DNA from 4 places in the Ewingella allii genome. Region 4 is predicted to be linked to each of the others. Evidence: predicted binding sites of a transcription regulator. Region 4 holds the regulator's gene; each other region holds the start of a gene.
What was found. Region 4 encodes PurR, which represses purine synthesis genes. Its sites were predicted from a motif close to CANGCAAACGTTTGCNTG; they were not measured.

Region 1 (7,328 bases), on a different contig from region 4:
GCTTCTGCGCGGCGCGCTCAAAACCGCGCTCGCGGATCACAGCGTCCAGCGCCTGAAGCGTTCTATAGTCTGGGCGTTTCATCGGAGTTCTGTCCCTTGGATTTAATTTATTAAAACACTATGCCACAGATTTAGCGCATTTGGGGTGGACTAAAACGGCTCTCCCCGCAAGTTATTGCCAGCTGACGCTGCGCCATAACTTGCCCTGCCGACTTATATAAGTGTGATCTGGCTCGGAAGGCGACTGCCCAATTTGCGGGGACATGCTTTATAATCATTGGCGTCGTTCCCCGTATGCAAAACAGCAGAGAAGCCATGATGACTCAGGAAGAATTAAAGAAAGCAGTTGGTTGGGCCGCGCTTGACTACGTGACTCCAGGCACCATTGTTGGTGTTGGCACCGGCTCTACCGCCGCCCATTTTATTGACGCATTAGGCTCCATCAAGCATCAAATCGAAGGTGCGGTTTCCAGCTCAGACGCCTCGACCGCCAAACTCAAAAGCTTGGGTATCCACGTTTTCGATAGCAACGAAGTGGATGAACTGGCGGTGTACGTTGACGGTGCCGATGAAATTAACCACCAGATGCAGATGATCAAAGGCGGCGGTGCGGCACTGACGCGTGAAAAGATTATCGCGGCGATCAGTAAGAAGTTTGTTTGTATCGTTGACGCGTCCAAACAGGTCGACGTGCTGGGCAAATTCCCACTGCCGGTCGAAGTGATCCCGATGGCGCGTTCTTACGTGGCGCGCGAATTGGTCAAGCTGGGCGGCCTGCCTGAGTATCGCCAAAATGTGATCACTGATAATGGCAATGTGATTCTGGACGTGCACAACTTGTCGATTCTCGATGCCATCGCGCTGGAAAATAAGATCAACAGCATCGCGGGCGTGGTTACCGTCGGTCTGTTTGCTAACCGTGGCGCGGATATCGCGCTGGTCGGCACCGCAGATGGGGTCAAAACCGTCACGCTAAAGTGATCTGACTGCCTGAGCGATAAGTAGAAGATCTGGCTGCGCGAGTTTCGTCGCAGCCAGTCATGCTGCGGTCATAATGCAATGTTATGAAGATGATAATTTACCGCCTGAATCATCTTTTCTTCGCAAGGCCGAATTTGGTGACTTATGTCACATTCCTGCCCCATACCTCGGTAACATCCGGCTGCAAATTTCTTCCTCAGCATTAAATTCTGTAAAGCCCTCGGCTGACTGAGGCTTCTGCTAGCCACGAGGCAATCGTTTGTATTGATGATGGCGAATTTTTTGTTATGTTGGCTATGTTGCTGCCTCACGGCCGCCACGTCAGCTTTAAAAACACCATCGTTTGCACACGTCGTCAGTCAGAATAATCAGTCAGAACAAATAGGGTCGGGAAATGGCAAAAGTATCACTTGAGAAAGACAAGATTAAATTTTTGTTAGTGGAAGGCGTCCACCAAAGTGCGGTTGATACACTCCGCGCCGCGGGTTACACCAATATTGAATTTCACAAAGGTGCTTTAGATAACGAATCGCTGAAAGAGTCGATCCGTGATGCGCACTTTGTTGGACTCCGATCGCGTACTCAACTGACTGAAGAAGTATTCGCCGCCGCTGAAAAGCTGGTTGCCGTAGGCTGTTTCTGCATCGGGACCAACCAGGTTGACCTGAATGCAGCCACTAAGCGCGGTATTCCGGTCTTCAACGCGCCGTTCTCTAACACTCGGTCAGTGGCTGAAATGGTGCTGGGCGAAATGCTGCTGATGATGCGCGGTATTCCTGCGGCCAACGCCAAAGCACACCGCGGCGTGTGGCACAAACTGGCCGTCGGCTCGTTCGAAGCGCGCGGTAAGCGTCTGGGTATCATTGGTTACGGCCATATCGGTACACAGCTGGGTATTCTGGCCGAAGGGCTGGGGATGCGCGTCTTCTTCTACGATATCGAAAGCAAACTGCCACTGGGCAATGCGCAACAGATCGCCAGCCTGAACGAACTGCTGCAAACCAGCGACGTCGTCACACTGCACGTACCAGAAACCCTGAACACCAAAGATATGATCGGTGCCGATCAACTGGCACAGATGAAGCCGGGCGCACTGCTGATTAACGCCTCGCGCGGCACGGTGATTGACATTCCGGCGCTGTGCGACGCTTTGCGCAGCAAGCATCTGTCCGGCGCGGCTATCGACGTTTTCCCGGAAGAACCAGCCACCAACAGCGACCCGTTCGAGTCTCCGCTGTGCGAGTTTGATAACGTGATCCTGACTCCGCACATCGGTGGTTCAACCATGGAAGCGCAAGAAGGTATCGGCCTGGAAGTGGCGGGCAAACTGGCGAAATACTCTGACAATGGTTCCACCCTATCAGCCGTTAACTTCCCAGAAGCCTCTCTGCCAGCACATGGCGCAAACGTCAGCCGCTTGCTGCATATCCATGAAAACCGTCCGGGCGTGCTGACCAGCATCAACCAGATCTTCGCCGAGCAGGGGATCAACATTGCCGCGCAGTACTTGCAGACCAGCCCGCAGATTGGCTACGTGGTTATCGATGTTGAAACCGATACCGCGACGCTGTCGACTGCGCTTCAGCTGATGAAGGCCATTCCAGGCACCATTCGCGCGCGTCTTTTGTACTGATTTGATTGGCTGAAATGAATAACAAAGCCGCCGCAAGGCGGTTTTTTTATGTCTAAAATTTGGCGAGTTTTGGGTTTGGAGAGAGGGGAATTGCGGGAAAAGCGAAAGCTGAGTATTAGAGCACTTCGAACTGCATCAGGAAGGAGAGGGTGATCAGACCACAGAGGATCAAAGAACTGAGTGTGATTTCAAAAAGGTAGCGGCGCAGCATCATTATCAGCCCCTCAAGATAGTAAACCAGAGAAAAAAACACCCGGCGAACCGGGTGTTGAATAATCAGTCTTACTAACAGTGAGTGAATAATCTCACCAAGACTTCTTACTTATTTAGCTGCTGGAGCAGCTTTTTTAGCATGTTTCACGTGTTTTTTAGCAGCCTGAGCTTTCTGTGCTGGAGCAGCTTTTTTAGCGTGTTTTACGTGCTTTTTAGCAGCCTGGGCTTTCTGTGCTGGAGCAGCTTTCTTAGCGTGTTTTACGTGCTTTTTAGCAGCCTGGGCTTTCTGCGCTGGTGCGGCTTTCTTCGCTTTTTTGTGTTTCTTAGCAGCTTGGGCTTTCTGGGCCGCTTTCTTGTGTGCTTTCTTATGCTTAACAGCATGCTTAGTTGGTGCTTTTGCAGCTGGAGCAGCAGCCGCTGGAGCAGCGGTAGTTGCAGCTGGCGCAGCAGCAGGAGCTGGTGCAGCAGTAGTGTCAGCAGCGAAAGCTACAGAAGACAGACCCATTGCAGCGGCAACAACCAGAGCTAATACTTTTTTCATGTTTAATTCCTCAAGAATTTCGGTTTAAGTGTCTACCCCACTGCGGGGCCGATGGAAGAATAATAGGCGTGTCGAACCGCGTTGTCCGTGAGTGATTGGTTTCGGCGTGTAACGCTCTGTACAATTCTAAAAAACCATTAATATCAATTAATTAAAGTTTTCATGTGACTTTGGTTATGTACAAAATACTATCTTAGTTACAACATACTGAACTTATTGCATACATAAGGAGAACATAAAGGGTTAGAACCAGGGGGAGGGGGCGAAAAGATGAAGGTTAAACCGCGGGATTAGACGAATCCTACCACTGCCACTCTTTGCCAGGGGTGATCACTTCAGGCAGAGGCACATCCCAATGCTCTACTGGCAGGCTTTCCACCTGCTGGCAATCATGCGCCAGCCCGATGGGATAGGGACCGCCGTCCTGCCAGTTTTCCAGCGTGCGGTCGTAGAAGCCGCCGCCCATGCCTAAACGCTGCCCGTGGCTATCAAAGGCGACCAGCGGCGTAAGGATAATGTCCAATTGGGATAAAGGTACAATCTGCGTGGCGTCGAGGGACGGCTCGAGGATCTTCAGCTTATTGCGTACCAGAGTGGTGTCGGGGTCATAGCGCAGAAAAAGTAAGTTGCCGGGTGTGAAAGGGTGCAGCACCGGCAGGCAGAGGTGCTTGCCTTCTTGCCATAGTCGCTGAATCATCGGCGCGGTATCCAGTTCGCCATCAAAAGAGAGAAACACAGAGATCGTGCTGGCAGCTTGAATACGCGGATGTGTCGCCACGCGTTCAGCGGCTTGCTGGGCAAAGAGACTTTGCTGCTCGGACGTAAGATTTTTTCTGCGTTGACGGACTTCAGTGCGAATCTGTTGGCGGATTGATGCGTGCTGGGGAGTGTTCGACATAGATACAACAACCAAAATGGGGTGTACCGACTAGAAAGGGGAATCTCCGAGATGCCGTCGCAGGCTGTAACCCTTGAACCCATGGTTCAAGGTGAACGTGCTGTCGCAATCTTTAGGCTTCTCGGACGGACCGAGCATGCGCACCGATTACGGATCATCACATTCTGTTGGTACTAATTATCGGCTCAGGGGACGGGCCCGCTGGCGAACATCTCAGAGAAATTTTTTTACTCATTGCTGACTGCCTGTGACGAGCAAATCAACAACTTAGTATGAGTCATCGAACTTATTCGAAAGGAGCCCCTTCGCGTTCCGATATCTTACCTTGTTCGAGCAAAGCTTGCTCGATGGTTTGTTGCAGCATCCGAATACGTTGTTCCATATTGGAGGCATAGTCACGGGTTTTCAACCGTTCTTGAGCAAGTTCGTGACACACATTCAGTGCCGCGATGAAAACTAACTGCTCTGTATTGGTGACTCTAGTGCGAACTTTAAGATCTTGCAACCGCTGATTAAGATCCTCAGCAGCCATGTTCAATGCTTCTTGTTGTTCTGGCGGACAATTCACTCTTAACGAGCGGCCAAAAATTTGAATATCTACCGGTTGTGCAGACATGCCACCTTCCTGCCTTCTTTGAACGCCGCGCCAACACAAGCACTGTGACTCGCACAGGTCGTTGGAAGCGGCCTCACTATAACTATCTCAATACCAGGTTACAACCCCATGACGAACTGATTGCTGGATGTTTGTCCAGTGCATTTGCCGGCCAAAGAGAGGCTCAACAACTGCCATTCGCTGGTCTGCTAATCTGGTACTACGACTGACCTTGGTGGTAGCATAACACGAACTTAACCGACCAACGATGGCGAATACGCATGTCTATTGAGAATACTTATCCTACTTATGATTCGTTGGATCACGCGCTGAAACAGCAATCTGTCGCGCTGACCGCGGCGGAAATGCACGGACTTATCAGCGGCCTGCTGTGCGGCGGTAATCGTGACGGCAGCTGGCTGACGCTGGTGCATGACCTGACCAATGAAGGCATGGCCTTCCCCCACACGCTAGCGGACCTGCTGCAACAGCTGCGCAAAGCCACTGCTGACACGCTGGAAGATGACAGTTTTGAATTCAACATGTTAATGCCGGACGACGAAAAGCACATTTTCGAACGCGCTGACGCCTTAGCTGGTTGGGTAAATCACTTCTTGCTGGGTCTGGGCATGATGCAGCCGAAGCTCGCCAAAGTGAAAGGCGAAGTGGGCGAAGCCATTGACGACCTGCGCAGCATTGCCCAGCTCGGTTATGAAGAAGATGAAGACCAAGAGCAGCTGGCTTCTTCTTTGGAAGAGGTGGTCGAGTACGTTCGCGTGGCGGCTATCTTATGCTTCGGCGAATTTGGTCACAGCCACCCGCTGGCACCGGAAAGCCCGCGCACGCTGCATTAATTAGTCATATAACAATAAATTAAAACCGTTTCGGGAGATGAAGTGATGACTCAGCAGGAATTCGAAAATCGCCGTCAGGCTCTGTTAGCCAAGATGGCACCGGGCAGCGCGGCAATTATCTTCGCTGCGCCAGAAGCATTGCGCAGTGCTGACAGTGATTATCCTTTCCGTCAAAACAGCGACTTCTGGTATCTCACCGGGTTTAACGAGCCGGAAGCCGCGCTGGTGCTGGTGAAAAGCGATGAGAATCACAACCACAGCGTGCTGTTCAACCGCGTGCGTGATTTGACTGCTGAGATCTGGTTTGGTCGCCGTCTGGGTCAGGACGCGGCATCCGCTAAGTTGGGCATCGACCGCGCACTGCCGTTTGACGACATCAACACCCAACTTCATCTTCTCTTTAACGGTCTTGACGCGCTGTATCACGCGCAGGGCGAATATGCCTATGCTGACGAGATCGTCAATCGCGCTATGGACAAGCTGCGCAAAGGCTCACGCCAGAGCCTGAGTGCGCCGGACACCGTCATCGACTGGCGTCCTATCGTGCATGAAATGCGCCTGTTCAAATCGCCGGAAGAGATTGCCGTGATGCGCCGCGCCGGTGAAATCACCGCCATGGCCCATACTCGCGCCATGGAAAAATGCCGCGCAGGCCTGTTTGAATATCACCTTGAAGGCGAAATTCATCACGAATTTAATCGCCACGGCGCGCGTTTCCCTTCCTATAACACCATTGTTGGCAGCGGCGAAAACGGCTGCATCCTGCACTACACCGAAAATGAATCCCAGCTGCGCGACGGCGACTTAGTGCTGATTGACGCGGGCTGTGAGTTCCAAGGCTACGCAGGTGATATCACCCGCACCTTCCCGGTTAGCGGCAAGTTCAGCAAAGCGCAGCGCGAAATCTATGACATCGTGCTGGCTTCAGAATACAAAGCGCTGGAAGTGTTACGTCCGGGCAGCAGCATCCAAGAAGCCAACGAAGCCGCCGTCCGTGTGATGCTGGAAGGTTTGGTCAAGCTCGGCATCCTGCACGGCGACGTCGACACCCTTTATAGCGAGCAGGCGCACCGCCCGTTCTTTATGCACGGCCTGTCCCACTGGCTGGGGCTGGATGTGCATGACGTCGGCAACTACGGCAGCCCTGAGCGCACCCGCACTCTCGAGCCGGGCATGGTCCTGACCGTCGAGCCGGGCCTGTATATCGCGCCAGACGCCGATGTCCCTGAGCAGTATCGCGGCATTGGTATCCGTATCGAAGATGACATCCTGATCACCGCCGACGGCATTGAAATCTTCACCGGCGACGTGGTGAAAGAGGCCGATGACATTGAAGCCCTGATGGCGGCGGCCCGTAAATAATATGAGCATTATTATTGTTGGCGGCGGGATGACCGGCGCCACGCTGGCACTGGCCATCTCCGCGCTGACTCATGGTCAACTGCCGGTGCATCTGATTGAAGCTTCTTCGCTGGGTGGCAGTGGTCATCCGGGGTTTGACGCCAGATCCATCGCGCTGGCCCAAGGCACTTGCCAGCAGCTGGCGCGCATCGGGCTGTGGTCTGCCTTATCCGATATCGCCACGCCAATCAGCGACATTCATGTCAGCGATC
Region 2 (7,328 bases), on a different contig from region 4:
AGTCATTTCGCGCTGCTCGTTGCCTTCCTGCCAGCGGGTTTTCATCGACATAGAGTCTTTGCCGACCGGGATAGTGATCCCCAGCGCCGGACACAGCTCTTCGCCGACGGCTTTCACCGCCGCGTACAGGCCAGCGTCTTCGCCCGGATGGCCAGCAGCGGACATCCAGTTAGCAGAGAGCTTCACGCGTTTCAGGTTGCCAATTTCCACTGCGGCAAGGTTAGTCAGCGCTTCGCCGACGGCCATGCGGCCAGAAGCCGCGAAGTCCAGCAGTGCAATTGGAGCACGCTCGCCCAGCGACATGGCTTCGCCGTGGTAGCTGTCGAGGCTGGCGGTAGTGACAGCGCAGTCAGCAACCGGGATCTGCCACGGGCCAACCATCTGGTCACGAGCCACCATGCCGGTCACCGTACGGTCGCCGATGGTGATGAGGAAGGTTTTTTCCGCCACGGCTGGTAAATGCATTACGCGCTTTACGGCTTCCGTCAGCTGAATGTTTGCCGCATTTAGGCTGTCGCCCTTGGCTTTCAAGGTGGTGACGTCGCGGGTCATTTTCGGCGTTTTGCCTAACAGCACGTCAAGCGGCATGTCGATTGGCTGATTGTTGAAATGGCTGTCTTCCAGAGACAGGTGCATCTCTTCAGTGGCTTCCCCAATCACGGCATAAGGCGCGCGCTCGCGCTTACAGATAGCGTCGAACTGCTCAAGCTGGGCCGGAGAGACTGCCAGCACGTAGCGCTCTTGGGATTCGTTACACCAGACTTCCAGCGGGCTCATGCCCGGTTCGTCATTGAGAATATCGCGCAGTTGGAAGCGACCGCCGCGATTGCCGTCGCTCACCAGCTCAGGCATGGCGTTGGATAAACCGCCCGCGCCGACGTCGTGGATGAACAAAATTGGGTTAGCTTCGCCCAGCTGCCAGCAGCGGTCGATCACTTCCTGACAGCGGCGTTCCATCTCTGGGTTATCACGCTGTACGGAAGCAAAATCCAGATCCGCATCAGACTGGCCAGAAGCCATAGAGGACGCAGCGCCGCCGCCCAGACCGATATTCATCGCCGGGCCGCCCAGCACAATCAGCTTAGCGCCGACGGTGATTTCGCCTTTTTGCACGTGGTCAGCGCGGATGTTGCCGATCCCGCCCGCCAGCATGATGGGCTTGTGGTAGCCGCGCAGCTCAGGGCCGTTGTGGCTGTTGACGTTTTCTTCATAAGTACGGAAGTAGCCGACCAGCGCCGGACGACCAAATTCATTGTTGAAGGCCGCGCCGCCCAGTGGGCCGTCGGTCATGATATCCAGCGCGGTAACGATGCGATCTGGCTTGCCGAAGTTCTCTTCCCACGGCTGTTCAAAGCCCGGAATGCGCAGGTTGGAAACCGAAAAGCCCACCAGACCGGCTTTCGGCTTAGCGCCGCGACCAGTGGCGCCCTCATCGCGGATTTCGCCGCCGGAGCCAGTCGCCGCGCCCGGCCAAGGAGAGATGGCCGTTGGGTGGTTGTGGGTTTCCACTTTCATCAGGATATGAGCCTGTTCCTGATGGAAATCGTACAGGCCGTCTTTAGCGTTAGCGTAGAAGCGCCCTACCTGCGAACCTTCCATCACGGCGGCGTTATCTTTATAAGCCGAAAGCACGTGATCTGGCGTGTGTTCGAAGGTGTTTTTAATCATTTTGAACAGTGACTTAGGCTGTTCCTGACCGTCGATAATCCAGTCGGCGTTGAAGATCTTGTGGCGGCAGTGCTCGGAGTTAGCCTGCGCAAACATGTACAGCTCAACATCAGTCGGGTTGCGCCCCAACGACGTGAAAGCGCTCATCAGATAGTCGATTTCGTCCTGTGCCAGCGCCAAACCCAGCTTGGTATTGGCGGCTTCTAAGGCAGAACGGCCTTCGCCGAGAATATCCACGGACTGCACCGGTGCAGGCTGGTGCTGAGCGAACAGCGCTTCGGCATCTTCAAAACGGTCAAAAAGGGTTTCCATCATACGGTCATGCAGCAGGGCACCCAGTTGACGCCACTGCTCGTCGGTCAGGCTTGGTGCCTGCACGTAGAACGCCAGACCGCGCTCAAGGCGCAATACCTGAGACAAACCGCAGTTGTGCGCAATGTCGGTGGCTTTGGAAGACCAGGGAGAGATAGTGCCCGGGCGCGGCGTGACCAGCAGCAGGCGGCCAGCAGGAGCATGTTCAGCGAGAGAAGGACCGTACTTGAGGAGGCGTTGTAACTTGGTTTGTTCGTCCGAATTCAGCGGCGCGCTGACGTCAGCAAAGTGTACATATTCGGCATAGATATCACTGACGGGGAGATGAGCATCCTGACAGCGGGACAATAACTTATTAATACGAAAAGCCGACAAAGCGGGCGAACCACGCAGTATTTCCATAATCACAGATCTCTCGTCTTCGAAGCAACTGACCGTAGTGCTTCATTGGGCGCAACAGGGGGAAAACGCGGGCTATTATAAAGAAAGCCGGAGCCTGACGAAACCGTTTGCGTAGTGAATATTGATATATTCACTAACACCTACCTTATCCATGGATATTATGAATAAAGTTGCAGGCTGTCGTTTTGTTGAGCAAAATGCGTCGGCACTGGGAATATAACCATAGTAAGTAGAGAGCATAAGCTCAAAAAAATAATAGCGCCGCAGAGAGATAACTATTTGACGCGCATAAAATTAAATTACTTTCTAGTGGGTCTCGCAGCGTTGCTGATGGCGTTGGCTTTATGGCCGACCGTGCCGTGGCATCGTGGCGAAGGTGACCAACTAGAACAGATAAAGTCTCGCGGAGAGCTGCGCGTAACGACGCTAAATTCTCCGCTGACTTTTTTCAACAGCCCAGACGGAAACCTCGGATTCGACTACGAACTGGCGAAACGCTTTGCCGACTATCTTGGTGTGACGCTTGTCATGTCACCTCATAATAATGTCAACGCGATGTTCAATGATCTGGACAGCAATCGGGCCGACCTGATTGCCTCCGGTCTGATTTACAATGTCGAGCGTCTGAATGCGTATCGCACCGGGCCTGAATACTATTCGGTATCACAACAATTGTTGTATCGCCAGGGTTCCGCACGTCCGAAAACTTTCGACGATGTGAAAGGGTCCCTGACCGTCTCCGCCGGCACCGCCCATGTCGCCACCTTGCAAACCGCGCAAAAAAAGTTCCCGGACCTGACCTGGACCGAAACCGATAAGCTGTCACCTCGCGATCTGCTACAACAGGTGGCCGACGGTAAACTCGCCTATACCATGGGCGACTCCGTGACCGTGGCGCTGATGCAGCGCGTCTACCCGCGTCTGGCCGTGGCTTTTAACGTCACCGCCGACGAACCGGTCACCTGGTATTTCAGCAAGAAAACCGACGACGACAGCCTGTACGCCGCCATGCTGGACTTCTTCAGCCAAATTTCTGAAGACGGCACGCTGGAGAAGCTAGAGGAGAAGTATCTCGGCCACGTTGGCGAGTTTGACTATGTGGATACCCGCACCTTCCTCAAAGCCATAGACACCACCCTGCCCGCGCTGCAGCCGCTGTTTGAGAAATACGCCGGAGACATTGACTGGCGCCTGCTGGCGGCCATCTCTTATCAGGAGTCGCATTGGGATCCGCAGGCCAAATCGCCGACCGGGGTGCGCGGCATGATGATGCTGACCCGCGCCACAGCATCGGGGCTGGACGTCGATGACCGAACCGACGCCGAACAAAGCATTCAGGGCGGCGCGCTCTATCTCTCACGCCTGATGGACAAGATGCCCACCAGCATTCCGCAGGATGAGCGCATTTGGTTCGCTCTGGCGGCTTACAATATGGGGTATGGGCACATGCTCGATGCCCGTAAGCTGACGGCGGATCAGAAAGGTAATCCGGATAGCTGGCTGGACGTCAAACAGCGCCTGCCGATGCTCAATCAGAAGCGCTACTTCTCCCGCACCACCTATGGGTATGCCAGGGGCACGCAAGCTTATAATTATGTTGAGAATATCCGTCGCTATCAGATCAGTCTGGTGGGGTATTTGATGGAGAAAGAGAAGAAACAAGCGCAGCAGGCGGCGTTGCAGGCTCAACTGGGTGCTGGTTATCCCGCCGTTGAAGCTACACAGGTGCTCGCCGCTGCGCCGTGATTTAGCTTAAATCGGTAGCGTCACTCTGGGCGGCGCGCTGCGCCTGCTTCAACGCCTTTTTCTGGCTGCGCCGCCAACGGAAGAACGCGCTGAGCATGGCCGAACATTCGTCCGCCAACACGCCCGCCTCAATTTGCACCTGATGATTCATACCCGGATGGCCCAGCACGTCTAACAGTGAGCCCGCCGCGCCGGTTTTAAGATCAGTCGCGCCATACACCACGCGGCGAATGCGGCTGTGGATCATCGCCCCGGCGCACATCACGCAGGGTTCAAGCGTCACATACAGCGTGGCGTCCAACAGGCGATAGTTTTGCACCTTCTGCCCACCCTCTCTCAGCGCCATGATCTCGGCGTGAGCCGTAGGATCGTGATGGCCAATCGATCGGTTCCAGCCTTCGCCAATGACCTGATTGTCCAGCACCAGCACGGCGCCCACCGGCACTTCCCCCTCGTCCTGCGCCTTAAGGGCCAGATTCAACGCGTAGCGCATCCAATCTTCATCGCTGAATTGCTCAGTCACTCTTACCTCTATTACTTTTATCCGGCCGCCATTATAGCGTTCTCACTAACTCTACCCAACCATTGCGGGCACTGCGCGGGAATTGATATTTAAGAAGGGAAATTCAGAGAGGGAAAAGCATCGGGCCGGTTTATCCGGCCCGACATGTAACACCGCTATTCGAGCTGCTGAAGCTCGCCCTGTTTGCTGACTCTGAAGCGATGCTCGCAGAAGAACAGCAGCGGGTTGTCCTGCTTGCTGTCACTGTAACCACTGTAGAGTTTCAGCGGAGAGCCGATGCGTTGCTCGAGCTGCACCACCTTCTCTTCCCCCAAACAGCGCAGCGGCAGTAACCAACCGCCTTTGCCGCGCGCCATGCGGCTGCCGACTAAACGGATACGCGGCAAGAAAGGAGAAGCGTTATACACCTGTTGCACCAGATTTTCCGGTGAACCGGTGATTAACCACACTTCGGCGTCGTGCTTTTCAATGTACTCACGCAGTCGTCGCTGCACCACCGGGAACGCTACCACCTTCTGGCGGAACCAGTTCACAAAGCGCAGTTCGAGGTCTTTCAGGTGCGCCTCGCTGTGCCCGAAGGTGATTGACCACAGCAACAGACTCATCGGCCAGCGCGCGGCGCGACCGTGAATCAACATGCCTAAACCGACCACAGGTAACAGCGGCGCCACTAACAACAGGTTTTGCGGCATCCGCCACAGCAGGAAGCGCATAAATGAGCCAAACATGTCCTGCTGGTGCAGCGTGCCATCCAAATCAAAAAATACTACTCGCCGATCCGCCTTCGCGCCCAATGCGTTACTCCTCGGGATCGTTGAACCCCATCATCCAGGTGAAAATAAATCCGGCTAATACGGTAATCAATATCCCAGCGAGGTACAACACCACTTTTCCCGACACAATGGTCAGCGCCAGTGGCAAACCTGAGATACCGAAAGTGATCACCGTCGCCACTTTCCAATAACAGATTAGCGCACCGCCGACCGCTCCGCCCAAACATGCGCCGATAAAAGGTCGGCCCAGAGGCAGAGTCACGCCGAAAATCAGCGGCTCGCCGATGCCCAAAATACCGACAGGCAGAGCACCTTTAATCACTTTTTTCAGCCGTGCGTTGCGCGTTTTCATATAAACGGCGATGGCCGCGCCCACCTGCCCGACGCCCGCCATGGCTAAAATCGGCAGCAGCGGGTTGGAGCCGTGGGCCTGAATCAGCTCCACGTGGATCGGCACCAGACCCTGATGCAGCCCAGAAAGCACCAGTGGCAGGAAGGTTCCGGCGAGAATTGCGCCAACCACCAGGCCGCCCTTATCGATCGCCATATTCACGCCGTGCGCGATGGCGTCGGAGATAACCCCGCCCAGCGGCTGGAGGATCACAATCGCCAGCGTGGCAGTGACCAAGGTGGTGATCAGCGGATTGAGGATCAGCTCGACCGACTCCGGCAGCCATTGGCGCAGCCGCTTTTCCAGCCAGCACATCAGCGCGACCACGAAGAGTACCGCGATCACCCCGCCGCGCCCCGGCTGGAGCGCTTCGCCAAACAGGGTAATTTGCGCCAACGCCGGGCTGGAAAGAATTCCCGCCATCACGCCGCCCATGGCCTGTGAGCCACCAAACACTCGCGCCGCGTTAACCCCCACCAGAATGTTCATGATGGCGAAAATCGCCCCGCCGAAGATCCCCAGCAGCCCCAGAATATTGGGATAATCCAGCGCCAGAGAGCCAGCAATGTCCGGCCGCTTGAGCAAGTTGATAATGCCCATGATCAGGCCGGAAGCTATAAACGCCGGGATAAGAGGAATGAAAACGTTGGCGAGTTGGCGCAAAGCGCCGCTCATCGGCGCCGAGTATTTCGACTTGGCATTGGCTTTGTTTCGCGCAATCAGGTCCTGCGCGGCGGCCGGGGCTGGCGCGCCTGAGAGCAGCTCACGCATGGCATCCACCACCTTCGCGGCCGCGCCGGGGCCGACCACGAACTGATGCTGTTCGCCCTGCTTAATGTAGCCCTTCACGCCTTCGAGGGTCTGAATGCCTTTTAAATCAAGTAGCTGCTCGTCGTGAACTTCAACCCGGACTCGCGTCATGCAGTTTTCGAGTTTACTGATATTGCTCTCGCCACCTACGTGCTGCAGGATTTGCGTTGCCAGCAGCTGCGTTTTGTCCATTGCCGTCGCCATACCCTTCCCCCAATCCGCCTTAAAGCCTTAGCCCGCGAGCGCCGCGCGCAGGAATCCGTGGTGCGCCGTCAGCCGCTGAATGGCTTCTTGGGCACTGATATTTGCCAAAATCATCAGAATCGCCGGTTTCACTTCAAACTCAGTTTGCGTGAGTGCCGCCTCGGCATCGGCCCGCGCGGCGCCCGTGGCTTCCACCACGATGCGGCAGGCTCTGTCCACCAGCTTGACGTTGGTGGCCTTCACGTCGACCATCAGGTTTTGATAAACCTTGCCGTTTTTCACCATAGCGCCGGTGGAAATCATATTCAGCACCAGCTTCTGCGCGGTGCCGGACTTCAAACGCGTCGAGCCAGTTAGCGCCTCAGGGCCAACCACGGGAGAAATCGCTACCTGCGCCTCGTGGGCTATTGGCGAGTCCGGGTTGCAGGAGATAGCCACCGTGGCGCAGCCCAGCTCCCTTGCATAGCGCAGCGCGCCGATGACATAAGGCGTGCGCCCG
Region 3 (7,328 bases), on a different contig from region 4:
GATCCCGCCGTTACCGCCAGCCTGCACGTTGGCAATCTCCTGATCGATCAGCTTATACAGCATATCGCGGGAGTTTTGTGGCGATACCATCAGGTGCTCGAAAGTCACCGGCCGGTATGGATTCTCAATAAAGTTAAACACCCGGCGCACTTCATTGGTGATGCGGCTGTCCGCCGTCAGCAAGGAGTAGTCGGTATAAAGACGGGCCGTTTTCTCGTTAAAGTTGCCGGTCCCAATATGAGCATAGCGGACGATTTCATCGCCTTCCCGGCGTGAGATAAGAAATAGTTTGGCGTGAATTTTCAGGCCCGGCGCGGAGAAGATAACGTGCACCCCAGCTTCCGTCAGGCGCTTGGCCCAGTGGATGTTGGCTTCTTCGTCAAAGCGCGCCTGTAGCTCCACCACCACCGTGACTTTTTTGCCGTTATGCGCCGCGTGGATCATCGATTCGATAATGCGCGAGTCTTTGGCTACGCGGTAAATATTGATCTTGATTGACAGCACGTTGGGGTCGAAAGAGGCCTGACGCAGCAGCTCCAGCACGTGCTCAAAGGTGTAGTACGGGTAGTAAAGCAACACGTCTTGTTGGCGAATCGCTTCAAAGCCGTTGCGGAATTTATCGAAGAACAGATGGCGCAGTCTCGGCAGCGGGCGGTTGACCAGGTTGGCTTTGCCGACATTTGGGAAGCCGATGAAGTCTTTAAAATTGTGGTAGCGGCCGCCGGGAATGACGGAATCATAGTTAGAGATCCCCAGTTTACCGCGCAGCAGCTCGACCATGTCATCGGGCATATCGCGCTGATAAACAAAGCGCACCGGCTCGGCGGTCAGGCGCTGTTTCAGGCTCGAAGACATTAATTCCAGCAGGCTCGATTCCATCTCCGTCACCAAGTCGTACTCGGCGTCGCGGGTCATTTTCATCGAATAGGCGTTGAGCTGGTCGTAATCAAAGAAGCCTTTAAAGATGTCATCAAGGCAGTAGCGCAGGATGTTATCCAGCAAGATCATCGGCTTGCGGCGGCGCGGCGTTTCTGGCGGTAAGTTAACGAAACGCGGCACTTTGTCTGATGGAATTTCCAGCAGCGCGTAATGGATCTCTTCACCGCGAATAATTTCGACTGCCAGATAGGTGTAATCGTCTTTGAGGAACTGAACCAGATTGGTGTCGTGATTAATCAGAATAGGCGTGATGAACTGGCGCAGATGCTGTTTGAAATACTGACGCAGCCAATTTTGCTGATTTTCAGACACCTGGCGTTCGTTGATCAAGAAAATCTGGTTGCGCGCCATCTCTAGCAGCAGGTCGTTGTAAAGACTGTCAAACTCTTGGTCGATGCGCAGAACCTTGGCCTGAATCTTTTTCAGCAAATGGCGAGACGCGCCGATAAAACCTTGTTCTTCGCTGATTAAAATTCGGCGTTTTAAATCGGCAAAACGAACTTTATAGAATTCGTCCAGATTGTTGGAGTAGATGCCCAAAAAACGCATGCGTTCGATCAGAGGATTGCTTTTGTCTGCCGCTTCCTGCAAAACACGTTCATTGAAGGACAGCCAGCTCAGTTCTTTTTCTATATAAAGCTTTTCCTGACCCATTTTAACTCCATTCTTTATGGCCCAACATTCAGCGTTATCACGATGAATCACCAGGGAAAATCTCGCTATTTCCAGCTCACATCCTGTGGATGTTCGACATATCTCTAATGGAAAATATTGAGAGAGAGGGGCCTAGTGTCTACTACCAATATTGCGAAAGATTGACAGGAAAGTCCAATACAAAGCGGAGGTTAAATCAGAGGGTGGAAAGTGAGCATTAAATGGCGTAACGAGAGAGGAAAAAGCTTAGCGGTGAACAAGATATCTCATGAAGATACGCTTTAGAAAAGCAGCTTGTTCACCGCTAATAGGGCGGTTAAACCACGCCTGCGCCGATAGGATCAACGCGTTTGGATTCCGCCGGCTTGGTTTTGTACTTCGCCAAGAATTGCGGTTGGAAAATACACATACGGATGGCGCTGCGGTATTCCCCGTTAACGAAGAATTCCTGTTTCAGTTCGCCTTCCACTTCAAAGCCCAACTTGTTGTAGATATGAATCGCCTTTTTGTTCTCTTTATCGACGATTAAATACAGCTTGTAGAGGTTAAGAACGGAAAACGCATAGTCCATCGCTAACTTGACGGCATCACCGGCAAACCCTTTGCCTTGATGAGCGGGGTCAATAATGATTTGAAACTCAGCACGACGGTGTATGTGATTAATCTCGACTAACTCCACCAGACCAACAGGCCCGCTTTCATATTCAATGATAAAACGGCGTTCGCTTTGGTCATGAATATGTTTGTTGTAGAGGTCGGTCAGTTCGACAAAAGCTTCATAAGGCTCTTCGAACCAGTAACGCATGATGCTTGCGTTGTTATCGAGACGGTGAACGAACGCCAAATCGTCTTTTTCCAGTGGACGTAATCTGACGTGGGTCTTGCTAAACATAAAATTTCCCGAAATGTCGTTTATTCGGATACTTTTTAGAAACTAGGCTCTTTAAACAGTCCTGTTTTAAGAAAAGGTGAGCACACAAACGACTTTAAACGTGCACTCACGCAGTCATTATAGCGGTCAATATGTAAACGAACGTAAACAGATATAAAACAAAAAACCGGCACGTGGCCGGTTTATAGTGAAATCATCGCCTGCGGGCAGTTTAATCTGCGGCGTAACCCTGCTCTGGTAGCGGATTACCGTCGAGGTAGGCCACGCCATCTTTTAGCGCTAAACGACCATCGACAAACCAACTTACCACCAGCGGATAGATGCTGTGTTCCTGCGTCTGCACGCGTTCAACCAGCTCATCTTCGCTGTCATCACTGAAAACCGGCACCTTGGCTTGCAGAATAACCGGACCGCCGTCGAGTTGTTCAGTCACGAAGTGGACGGAAGTGCCGTGAACTTCATCTTGATTTTCAATCGCTTGACGATGGGTGTGTAGACCGGGATATTTTGGTAGCAGGGAAGGGTGAATATTGAGCATCCGCCCAGCGAAACGCTGAACGAACTCAGCCGAGAGAATGCGCATGTAGCCCGCAAGCACGACTAAGTCAGGATTATAAGCCTCGATGGCATCGGCCAGCGCGACGTCAAACGCCGCGCGGTCGGCAAAGGATTTTACATCTAATGCATGGGCGGGAATACCGGCCGACTGCGCCCGTTCCAGCCCGAATGCCGAGGCTTTATTACTGAAGACGGCGCTGAGCGTCGCGTAAATACGTCCTTGCTGGCAGGCATCAATCAGCGCCTGAAGGTTACTCCCTTCGCCTGATACCAGCACCACGATCCTTTTCATCTCAACACCTGTCTGTAGTCGAATTTACTTGATGATAACGCGTTCTTCGGAATTAGAGGCTTTTACGCTACCAATTTTCCACGCTTTTTCGCCATTATCATTCAGTAAGGCCACGGCTTCATCGGCCAGCTCAGCAGGCAGAGCAACCAACATACCCACACCACAGTTGAAGGTGCGGTACATTTCGTGGCGGCTGACGTTACCGGCAGTTTGCAGCCAGTTGAACACGTCCGGCCACTGCCAGCTTGCTTCGTCAATCACCACTTGGGTGTTATCCGGCAGCACGCGTGGGATATTTTCCCAGAAGCCGCCACCGGTGAGATGCACGATGCCGTGAACTTCAACTTGCTCAATCAATTTCAGAATCGATTTCACATAGATTTTGGTCGGTGCCAGCAGATGATCTGCCAGAGACTTACCGGCCAAATCCGTGGTTTCTGGATTGGTTTTGCTCACTTCGAGGATTTTGCGCACCAGCGAGTAGCCGTTGGAGTGCGGGCCGCTGGCTGCCAGAGCAATCACTGTATCGCCGTCAGCCACTTTGCTGCCATCGATGATTTCTGACTTTTCTACCACGCCCACGCAGAAGCCTGCCACGTCGTAATCTTCGCCGTGATACATGCCCGGCATCTCAGCGGTTTCGCCGCCGACTAATGCACAACCAGACTGCTTACAGCCTTCGGCAATCCCGGTGATCACGCTGGCGGCGGTGTCGACGTCCAACTTACCGGTGGCGTAATAATCGAGGAAGAACAGGGGTTCAGCACCCTGAACAATCAAATCGTTAACGCACATGGCGACCAAATCAATGCCGATAGTGTCGTGGCGTTTCAAGTCCATTGCCAGACGCAGCTTGGTGCCAACGCCGTCGGTACCCGAAACCAGCACAGGTTCACGATATTTTTGCGGCAGCGCGCACAGGGCACCAAAACCACCCAATCCGCCCATCACTTCCGGACGACGAGTCTGTTTTACTACACCTTTGATGCGGTCTACTAATGCGTTACCTGCATCGATATCCACACCTGCGTCTTTATAGCTGAGAGAGGTCTTGTCGGTCACTGCGTAATCCCCAAGGCGGTTGGTAAAATAAAACGCGGCAATTCTAACAGCCAAGGCAAACGTTTGCGAGGGGCTTGTGAGGTTGAGAGTCATTCTGCTGTCTATACTGTTGATCGACATTCTATTGACCGCGATCAGGCTATTGGCAGTGGCGTTCAAAAAAAAAGGCGTTATAATCTCGCGATTTTTTTTTGCAGCACAACCACCTTAGGAGAAATAAAAATGAAGATCGTTGAGGTGAAACACCCGCTGGTGCGACATAAGCTGGGCCTGATGCGTGAGAATGACATCAGCACGAAACGTTTTCGCGAACTGGCTTCTGAGGTGGGGAGTCTGCTGACCTATGAAGCAACTTCTGATTTAGAAACTGAGAAAGTGACTATCGAAGGCTGGTGCGGCCCGGTAGAAATCGATCAGATCAAAGGTAAGAAAATCACTGTAGTGCCAATTCTGCGTGCCGGCCTGGGCATGATGGAAGGCGTACTGGAGCACGTTCCAAGCGCGCGTATCAGCGTGGTGGGCGTCTACCGTGACGAACAAACTATGCAACCTGTGCCTTATTTCCAGAAGCTGGTTTCTAATATTGAAGAGCGTCTGGCGCTGGTGGTTGACCCAATGCTGGCGACCGGCGGCTCGATGATTGCCACGATCGACTTGCTGAAAAAAGCTGGCTGCCAGAGCATTAAAGTGCTGGTACTGGTTGCTGCTCCAGAAGGGATTGCCGCGTTAGAGAAAGCGCACCCGGACATTGAGCTGTACACCGCCTCCATTGACCAAGGGTTAAATGAGCATGGTTACATCGTGCCGGGCCTCGGCGATGCGGGCGACAAGATATTTGGTACTAAATAAGCGTTCGTTACAAAGCAGCCGACTGAGAAGTCGGCTTTTTTTTGATTTTTTATCAGGGTTTTACCTTTTCATCAGGCCGCCACGGCTGAAACATGACACCTATAATCGCCAACTCTTTGAGAGGATCTATTCATGACACGTCGCGTCATTGGGGTAAGTGAGCGCCCGCCGCTGTTGCAGACCATTCCCCTAAGTTTCCAGCATCTGTTCGCTATGTTCGGTGCCACGGTGCTGGTGCCGATCCTGTTTAAAATTAATCCGGCCACGGTGCTGCTGTTCAACGGCATCGGCACTTTGCTGTATCTGTTTGTCTGTAAGGGCAAAATTCCCGCTTATCTCGGCTCCAGCTTTGCGTTTATTTCGCCGGTCCTGCTGTTATTACCGATGGGCTATGAGGCGGCGCTGGGTGGGTTTATCGTCTGCGGCCTGCTGTTCTGCTTAGTCGCGCTGATTGTGAAAAAGGCCGGGATTGGCTGGATAAACGTCATGTTCCCTCCTGCGGCGATGGGCGCAATCGTTGCCGTCATCGGGTTAGAGCTGGCGGGGGTTGCCGCCAACATGGCCGGATTGCTGCCTGCCGAGGGCGCGTCGGCTGATTCCACCACCATTACCATTTCCATGGTAACGCTGGCCGTGACGGTGCTCGGCTCGGTGCTGTTCCGCGGCTTCCTGGCGATTATCCCGATTCTGATTGGCGTGCTGGTGGGCTATGCGCTGTCATTCTTTATGGGCGTGGTGGATGTGTCTACCATTGAATCTGCCCACTGGTTCGCGCTGCCAACCTTCTACACCCCGCGCTTTGAGTGGGTGGCGATCCTGACTATTCTACCCGCCGCGCTGGTGGTGATTGCCGAGCACGTCGGGCACCTGGTGGTGACGGCGAATATTGTCAAAAAGGATCTGCTGCGCGACCCGGGCCTGCATCGCTCGATGCTGGCAAATGGTTTATCCACCGTGCTGTCGGGCTTTTTTGGTTCTACGCCAAATACCACCTATGGCGAAAACATCGGCGTAATGGCGATCACCAAGGTCTACAGCACCTGGGTTATCGGCGGCGCGGCGATTCTGGCGATTATGTTGTCCTGCATCGGCAAGCTGGCAGCGGCGATTCAGGCCGTGCCGGTTCCAGTGATGGGCGGCGTTTCTCTGCTGCTGTACGGCGTGATTGGTGCCTCGGGTATCCGCGTGCTGATTGAGTCCAAAGTGGATTACAACAAAGCGCAGAACCTGATCCTCACCGCGGTTATTCTGATCATCGGCGTCAGCGGCGCGAAAATCCACATTGGCGCTGCGGAGCTGAAAGGCATGGCGCTGGCGACCATCGTCGGTATCTTCCTCAGCCTGCTGTTCAAAGTGATTGAACTGGTGCGCGGCGAAGAAGAAATCATTGATATAGAAGATGAACGTGAGGATCGCCCAGCGTAAATCTTCCCGCTAATCGCCGGTTGCGGGATCCTCCACCCGGCGATTAGCTCGGTTAGCAAGCGGTTGTGCGGGGCACAGTTCAACTCCGGCAGGATCCTATGCTAGAATTCTGCCGTTGCCCGCTTTCTGTTTATGGCGGCAACAACCCGAAAAATAACCATGAGATACGACTTTTTGTTGATAACAACATTTGCGGTTTATAAGCCGTATTGGTTGAGGTGCTTCTGAATACGCCGGCACAGCTTTCCCTGCCACTTTATCTTCCTGATGATGAAACCTTTGCCAGTTTTTATCCGGGGGAGAACCCCTCTCTGCTTTCTGCCATTCAAACGGCGCTGCATCAAGAGCACGGCACTTACATCTATTTCTGGTCGCGCGAGGGCGGTGGCCGCAGCCATTTGCTGCACGCAGCCTGTGCTGAACTCTCCCAGCGTGGCGAAGCGGTAGGCTATGTGCCTTTGGATAAACGCGCCTATTTCGTGCCGGAAGTGCTTGATGGCATGGAACATTTGGCGCTGGTTTGTATCGACAATATTGAAGGGATTGCGGGGGATGACGAGTGGGAAGCCGCCGTGTTCCACCTGTATAACCGCATTTTAGAAACCGGCCGTACCCGACTGTTTATTACCGGGGATCGCCCGCCGCGCCAGCTTAATC
Region 4 (7,328 bases):
ATGAACTCATAGCTTCTCCATCACTTTCTCTTCTGACTTATTAACCTGCCAAGAAAATATTAGGCAATTTATGCAGGTCATTATGAGAACAGACGGTTAATCCGCCTTGTCTGATATGCGACTATGAACAGAGGAAATAATTAGAAGAACACCCACTGCCACCAAGAGTATGGGTGAAAAATCCATTTTATAAAGTGTGATGCACTCCCCGCATCGACAACAAGTTGTGATAAAAGTTTTGGTAAAATGTTATTTTTTTAGGTTCGATTGAGTATATGCCCGCCTTTCCGCATTCTCAATAATAAATCGTGCGGGGCGAGCATATACTTTAAGTGATTGTTACAGAGGGTAATTATGACGATCCGTTAGCATGTTAAGCATCGTTTCGCGATAATTCTCCTCCGGCAGCTACCGCTACCGCAGTCGCCTGTTTCTCACCTTTTTTGGCCATAAAAAATCCCAGTCCAACCAAGACAACGGTGCCAAGCATTACCGTCACCGTGGCCAGAAGTGGCAGGGCAATAAAAGTGGAAACCAACAGGCTGGCAACAAAACACAAACCTAATTGTAGTGTATTTTGCAGTGCAGCAGCCTTGCCTGTATTAGCAGGAAATGACATTAATGCATTTGCTACAACAATTGGATAGCACGCACCATTCACCAAAGCCATTAAACAGAAGGGAATGAGCAGGGTGATTAGCGTGGCGTGAGTCAGGGCTGCCACCAGATAAAGCGCCACGACGCTCAGGGTGTAACCCGCCAGCAGCCAAGGCAGAATGCGGTTGCCGTCAATTTTGGCGATCAGCAAACGGCAGCCGAAGCCCCCCACCAAAAATGCAATTGTCTGCGGAACATAGCTCAGACCAATCACTCCCGGCGTGTAACCCATATCACTCAAAATAAAGGGTGAACCCGTCAGCCACGCAAAGAAACCGGCCGAACACGCAGCGTAAATCATCACGTTGCCGCTAAACGCTGGCGAAGCCATCAGGCGGAAGAAGCTGATGTTGTCAGCCTTTTTCTCGCCACTGGCTTTTTTGGCTTCTTTAATGCGGAAAGAGAAGGCCAGCAACAGCACGCCGACGGCCAACAGCAGGGCAAAAATGGCCTGCCAGTCGAAATGGTTAAGCACCCATGCACCAAGCAGCGGGGCGAGCGCTGGAGAGAGCGCGACCAGCGGCATGATAGTCGCAAAGGTGCGTTTCGCCACTTCAGACGAGTAGCGATCAACCACCAGCGCCTGCCAGCTCACTGCCGCAGCACACACGCCGATGGCTTGCAGGAAGCGCAGACCGAGCAGCAGATAAATATTTTCAACCCACAGCATCCCCAGACAGCCCAGCGCGAACAGCGTCAGTCCGGCAATCAGTACCGGGCGGCGACCCATGCGATCGGAGAGTGGCCCCCAGACCAGTTGGCCAATGGCAAAGCCGCCTAAGAAGATACTGAGGCTGGCGCTGATCAGGCCCGGCGTGGTGACTAAGGAGGTTTGCATCGCGCTGAATGCAGGCAGGTACATATCGGTGGCTAAAAAGCCCAGCATACTCAGCCCGGCGAGGTAGAGCATAAATCCAAAGGAGGGTTTCATTTTTCTCTTCTTAGATGCGATGTATCAATGACGTTACGTGGTGGCAAACAAATGCAGGAAAACTCCTGAGAAGTTTAAGTGTTTGGTAAAGGCGTTGTGAAACGCTAATATTTGCAGTGTTCTATCAAAAATATTGAAAGCAAGCCGGGGGCGAATGAAATGTGGTCAGAATACTCGTTAGAAGTGGTAGACGCCGTGGCGCGCACCGGCAGTTTTAGCGCGGCAGCCGTGGAGCTGCACCGCGTGCCCTCGGCGGTGAGTTATACCGTCCGCCAACTGGAACAGTGGCTGGCCGTGCCGCTGTTTGAGCGCCGCCATCGCGATGTGGAATTAACCCCGGCCGGGCAGGTTTTTGTCGAGGATGCGCGGTTGCTTATCAAAAAAATGATGGCGACCCGCCGCCAGTGCCAGCAGGTGGCAAATGGCTGGCGCGGCCAGCTCAGCGTGGCGGTTGACCGTATAGTTAAGCCAGAAAGGGCGCGGCGGCTAGTGACGGATTTCTATCGCACCTTCCCGGACACCGAGCTGATTATTCATTCCGAAGTGTTCAACGGCGTGTGGGATGCGCTGGTTGATGGCCGCGCTGACGTCGCCATCGGCGCCACCCGCGCGGTGCCCACCGGCGGGCGTTTTAGCTTTCGCGACATGGGCTTTATGGATTGGCACTGCGTGGTCAGCCCGAGCCATCCGCTGGCGGCGTTGCCCGCGCCGCTGATTGACGACCAGCTGCGAGAGTACCCCGCGCTATGTCTGGAAGACACCTCGCGTAGCTTACCCAAGCGCGATACCTGGACCTTGGATAATCAGCGTCGGCTGGTGGTGCCGGACTGGACCTGCGCCATTGAGTGCCTGTGCGCGGGGCTGTGTGTCGGCATGATGCCCGTCCATATGGTGGATAAATGGCTCGAGCAGGATAAGCTTCGCGTTTTGCAACTGGCTACGGATTTCCCGGAAAGCGCCTGCTGCCTGACGTGGGACCAAAGCAATCAGTCGCCCGCGCTGGCGTGGCTGCTGGACTATCTCGGCGACAGTGAAACCATGAATCAGGAGTGGTTGCGCAATTAAAAACGCCTGCATGGGAGCAGGCGTTGGTCGGTTCACTATTTTATTCGCGGCGCGCTATTAACGACGATAGTCGCGATACGGGCCGTCGGCCACTGAGCGGCGCTCAACCAGTTTCGGATGAACCTCGATGGTTTGCGACTCTTCGCGCTTGCTGACAATACGGTCGAGCAGCATGGTGAAGGCCATCTCGCCCAGACGCTCTTTCGGCTGGTGGATGGTGGTCAGGGCTGGAGAAAAGTAGCGCGCGTTACGCACGTTATCATAGCCGATCACCGAAATGTCTTGCGGCACGCGCAGGCCCATTTCGTCAGCGGCACAGATTGCCCCCATCGCCATCACGTCGCCGCCGCAGAAAACGGCGGTCGGGCGCTGCTTCTGCATCAAAATCTTGTGCATCGCCTGATAGCCGGATTCCGGCTCGAAATCCCCTTGCACTACCCACTCTTCGCGCAGCGGAATATTGGCTTCGGTTAAGGCTTTGACGAAGCCCTGGAAGCGACCGCCGCCGGTGTTGCGGGCTAGCTGGCCGGGGATCACGCCGATATCGCGATGACCGCGTTCAATCAGATAGCGCCCGGCCATGTAGCCGCCTTCAAAGGCGTTATCAATAATGCTGTCGGTGAAATTCTTGCGCGCTTCGCCCCAGTCCATCACCACCATAGGGATGGAGCGATACTCTTCGAGCATGTCCAACAGGGCGTCCGGGTATTCGGCGCACATCACCAATAAGCCGTCGACGCGCTTTTGCGCCAGCATCGCCAGATAGGCCTGTTGCTTATCGAGGTTATTGTGCGAGTTACATAAAATCAGCGTATAGCCTTTGGCGAAGCAGCTATTTTCAACGGCTTCGATAACTTCGGCGAAGTAGGGCGCTTCGCTGGAGGTTGCCAACAAGCCGATAGACTTGGTGTTATTAACCTTGAGGCTGCGAGCCACGGCGCTAGGCGAGTAGTGCAGCTCTTTAATGGCAGTCTGCACGGCGGCTTTAGTTTCTTCGGCGACGAAACGTGTTTTATTGATGACGTGCGACACGGTAGTGGTGGAAACGCCAGCCCGCTTTGCGACATCTTTTATCGTTGCCATGAAAAGAATGACTCCTGTACCGACGTGCTCTGGCACGTTAGCATTATGTTAATCGTTTGCTTGCGTGGATTTGACTGCTGAACAATAAAAGCGCAGTGAAATCGTTGGTGGGTTTTTCAGAAAAGGACAGCTGTCTGAAAGAACATCGGGATGAATCGACCGGCACGCAGCGTGGTAACCGCGAATTTTCTCTTATATCGCGGAAAAGGGGAAGTAAAAAGTCTTGTTAAGGCAGGGAATGATCACGAGATTTTAGCGGGAAACTGTGAGAAACTGCTTTGGCACACAAACTGTATGGCTTACGGCGTGGCCGCATTTGATCCACAAGGAGTTTTCATGGACAGCAATCTGAAATTCGCATTGATCACGACAGTCGGCGCATTGGCAATGATTTTGGCCTTTAGCTTCACGGCGGTAATGCACTAATCCTCTCATTCCGAGTAGGGCTTAGGCGCGTTAAACCGTGTTCGGTTCTAGTTAGAAAAGTTAAATAAATAGAGAAAAGGGCGACCCCATCACTGGGATCGCCCTTTTTGTTTTCGTCTTGCTGTGCTCGAATTTGACTCAACAATTTCATAAGCGTTTCGTTAAATGCTATTCAGTGACTGATTAGCGGTGGGGCCGACTTAACGAATCGTTTTAGGCGTCATGACGCGACGCGCGCCAACATAGTGATCTTGCCAGTAATCGTCACCCAAGGAGGTGATTTTAATATCTTCACCGGTTCGCGGTGACTGGATAAACTTGCCGTTGCCGAGATACACGCCCACGTGGTCTGCTGCGCCGCGCTTGCTGATCCTGAAGAAGACTAAATCGCCACTCTCCAGTTCACCGCGTTTAACCGGCGCCGCGTCACGAAGGTGGTACATTTCGTTAGCGGTGCGCGGCATTTTAATGCGAATCAAATCTTTATAGGCGTAATACACTAAACCACTGCAATCAAATCCGGTATTCGGTGAAGTCCCACCCCAGCGATAAGGTTTGCCAACCTGATGCATCAACTTGGTCATCGCTGTTTGCTGCGCGTGTTGGTAACGTTTTTTGTGCGCGGCGCTTAATGTTATGGGTTTACTGTTTTTTGCCAGAACGTCTTTGTCACCTCGGTGACGCCCGTAAGCTTTTTTGCCGTTCTTTTTGGTTTCGTTCTTGGCCAGCGTTCGACTTTCTTTTTTGGTTTCGGTTTTGCGTAACGCGACTTTGGTGATTTTCTTTTCAGCTCGCTGATGGTGAGCAAGCTTGGCCGGTGCGGCCTTTTTCGTTTCTTTCGATTCTTTCGTTTTACTGGTTTTGGTTTTTTCTTCTTTTACCGGCTCTGCCTTGGACTTTTTACTGGTCTTGGCCACGGCTTTTCGCTTTCGGCGCTCATCGGGTTTAGCCTGACTCACGTGGCTTTTCTTATGATCGGCGGAAACGTTAGCGTTTGGCGCTGCGTGCGCCAAATTAAGAAATAGCTGGGTAAATAGCAGTACGGAAAGCGTAATCAATAAACGCATGGCGTCGTTACCAATATTGGCCCAAAGTTAAACATCATAGATGTCAGAGTATTGCCCAAATGAACCGGACAAAACAGCACGAAATGCCTCGATTCTAGATCATATTGTGAGAAAAAGTTAATAGCATTTTAAATGCTGAGAAAATAGTCATTAAACGGTTTTAAAAGCACCATATTTCAGTGAGTTGAAATAATGCTCTATGCCGTGCGGAAGGCTCATTCGGCAGTTAAATTTGTTAGGCAAAAATGTTATTCTGAATGACTGTTTATTTTTGCGACCTGTGAGGCATTTTAATAAAAATGGCACAGGCAGTTGAATAATGCATGGCGCAGTGGAGAAAAACCCTGCAAAAAATGGCGTTTTTATCCCATGCCAGCCATCGTTACAATAGAAGACAAGCGACAAAGGCTGCGGGTTCCCATAAGCAGCCTGCGCATAATGAGTAATGACCGTGACAGCCAGCTTTGGCTTGAGGAAGCAAGAAATGACCACACCAACTATTGAAAAGATCCAGAAGCAGGTTTCCGAAAACCCAATCCTTCTGTACATGAAAGGTTCACCTAAGCTGCCAAGCTGCGGTTTCTCTGCTCAGGCGGTTCAGGCTCTTTCTGCCTGTGGTGAGCGTTTCGCTTACGTTGATATCCTGCAAAACCCAGATATCCGTGCTGAAATGCCAAAATATGCTAACTGGCCAACCTTCCCGCAGCTGTGGGTAGACGGCGAGCTGGTTGGCGGTTGCGACATCGTGATTGAAATGTACCAGCGCGGTGAGCTACAGCAGCTGATCAAAGAAACTGCTGAGAAATACAAATCTTCTGAAGAGCAGCAACCTGAGTAATTTCAGGCTCCCGCTGTAATAGCAGAGCAAATAAAAAGAGCGGCCATCTGAGCCGCTCTTTTTTTATCTGTCGAATTCCGCCAAGCCCACTTATTCAGCCTGACTGTCTGTCTCGCTCGGCGCTGCAGTCTCATCGCCCACCGGCAGTGGCCAGCCACCAAGACGCTTCCAGCGGTTTACCAGTTCACAGAACAGCTTGGCCGTCTGCTCGGTGTCATACAGCGCCGAGTGCGCCTGGCTGCTGTCGAACACCATGCCGGCGCTGATACAGGCTTTCGCCAACACCGTCTGTCCGAGCACCAATCCGCTGAGTGCGGCGGTATCGAAAGTGGCAAAAGGGTGGAAAGGGTTGCGTTTCAGCCCGGCGCGCTCTGCGGCAGCCATCAGGAAGCTGTGATCGAAGTTGGCATTGTGCGCCACGATGATCGCCCGATTGCAGTTCTGCTCTTTCATTCCCTTGCGAATGGCTTTGAAAATCGCGTGTAGCGCATCATATTCGCTCACCGCGCCGCGCAGGGGGTTGGTCGGGTCTATGCCGTTAAAGGCCAGCGCCTCCGGTACCAGAATGGAACCCTCGAAAGGCTCGACGTGGAAATGCAACGTTTCGTCGCTCTCCAGCCAACCCTCGTCATCCATCTTTAACGTAATGGCGGCAATTTCTAGCAGCGCATCGGTCTGGGCGTTAAATCCTGCGGTTTCAACATCGATAACTACGGGATAAAAACCACGAAATCGGCCTCTCAGGGCGTTAATGTCACTATTCTCGGCCATTAGTTTCTTATCTTCATCGAATTCAGCCGGCATTATGACAAATTTTTCTGTCAGTTGCAGGAGGGGAGGAAAAAAGGGCAACAAAAAAGGGCGCTTATGCGCCCTTGATAGCGGAAGGCGGGATTAGTGACCCAGACCTTGACCCGCATGTTTAGATTCGATCAGCTCGATTTTGTAGCCGTCCGGGTCTTCGACGAAAGCGATGATGGTAGAACCGCCTTTCACCGGGCCGGCTTCGCGCGTCACGTTACCACCGGCTTTACGAATGTCTTCGCAAGTCTGGGCAACGTTATCTACGCCAAGAGCGATATGACCATAGGCCGTGCCGAGATCATAGCTTTCGACGCCCCAGTTGTAAGTCAGTTCGATCACTGCACCTTCGCTTTCATCGGTATAACCAACAAAGGCCAGAGAGTATTTGTATTCAGTATTTTCGCTGGTACGCAGCAGGCGCATGCCCAAAACATCGGTATAGAAACTGATTGAGCGT

Region 1: serA (phosphoglycerate dehydrogenase) is a predicted target of PurR. The motif match lies at 1,230-1,247, and genes of this name have one in related genera.
Region 2: purL (phosphoribosylformylglycinamidine synthase) is a predicted target of PurR. The motif match lies at 2,479-2,496, and genes of this name have one in related genera.
Region 3: purM (phosphoribosylformylglycinamidine cyclo-ligase) is a predicted target of PurR. The motif match lies at 4,450-4,467, and genes of this name have one in related genera.

What each region holds. Positions count from the first base shown of each region.
Region 1 is NZ_JAWUDN010000003.1:243,491-250,818, forward strand. It holds gene SBO83_RS09950 (LysR family transcriptional regulator ArgP) at 1-82, opposite strand, end outside; gene rpiA (ribose-5-phosphate isomerase RpiA) at 319-981, shown strand; gene serA (phosphoglycerate dehydrogenase) at 1,376-2,614, shown strand; gene asr (acid resistance repetitive basic protein Asr) at 2,937-3,368, opposite strand; gene SBO83_RS09970 (5-formyltetrahydrofolate cyclo-ligase) at 3,670-4,266, opposite strand; RNA gene ssrS (6S RNA) at 4,306-4,489, opposite strand; gene zapA (cell division protein ZapA) at 4,553-4,882, opposite strand; gene SBO83_RS09985 (YecA/YgfB family protein) at 5,143-5,715, shown strand; gene pepP (Xaa-Pro aminopeptidase) at 5,761-7,077, shown strand; gene ubiH (2-octaprenyl-6-methoxyphenyl hydroxylase) at 7,079-7,328, shown strand, end outside.
Region 2 is NZ_JAWUDN010000002.1:360,344-367,671, forward strand. It holds gene purL (phosphoribosylformylglycinamidine synthase) at 1-2,385, opposite strand, end outside; gene mltF (membrane-bound lytic murein transglycosylase MltF) at 2,662-4,128, shown strand; gene tadA (tRNA adenosine(34) deaminase TadA) at 4,130-4,651, opposite strand; gene yfhb (phosphatidylglycerophosphatase C) at 4,807-5,445, opposite strand; gene SBO83_RS08415 (PTS transporter subunit EIIC) at 5,450-6,817, opposite strand; gene murQ (N-acetylmuramic acid 6-phosphate etherase) at 6,857-7,328, opposite strand, start outside.
Region 3 is NZ_JAWUDN010000002.1:89,082-96,409, reverse strand. It holds gene ppk1 (polyphosphate kinase 1) at 1-1,593, opposite strand, end outside; gene speG (spermidine N1-acetyltransferase) at 1,910-2,485, opposite strand; gene purN (phosphoribosylglycinamide formyltransferase) at 2,697-3,335, opposite strand; gene purM (phosphoribosylformylglycinamidine cyclo-ligase) at 3,360-4,397, opposite strand; gene upp (uracil phosphoribosyltransferase) at 4,620-5,246, shown strand; gene uraA (uracil permease) at 5,379-6,671, shown strand; gene hda (DnaA inactivator Hda) at 6,890-7,328, shown strand, end outside.
Region 4 is NZ_JAWUDN010000001.1:676,872-684,199, forward strand. It holds gene cfa (cyclopropane fatty acyl phospholipid synthase) at 1-10, opposite strand, end outside; gene punC (purine nucleoside transporter PunC) at 374-1,588, opposite strand; gene punR (DNA-binding transcriptional activator PunR) at 1,748-2,653, shown strand; gene purR (HTH-type transcriptional repressor PurR) at 2,711-3,736, opposite strand; gene cydH (cytochrome bd-I oxidase subunit CydH) at 3,887-4,162, shown strand; gene SBO83_RS03315 (NlpC/P60 family protein) at 4,363-5,229, opposite strand; gene SBO83_RS03320 (Grx4 family monothiol glutaredoxin) at 5,714-6,067, shown strand; gene rnt (ribonuclease T) at 6,158-6,871, opposite strand; gene gloA (lactoylglutathione lyase) at 6,962-7,328, opposite strand, start outside.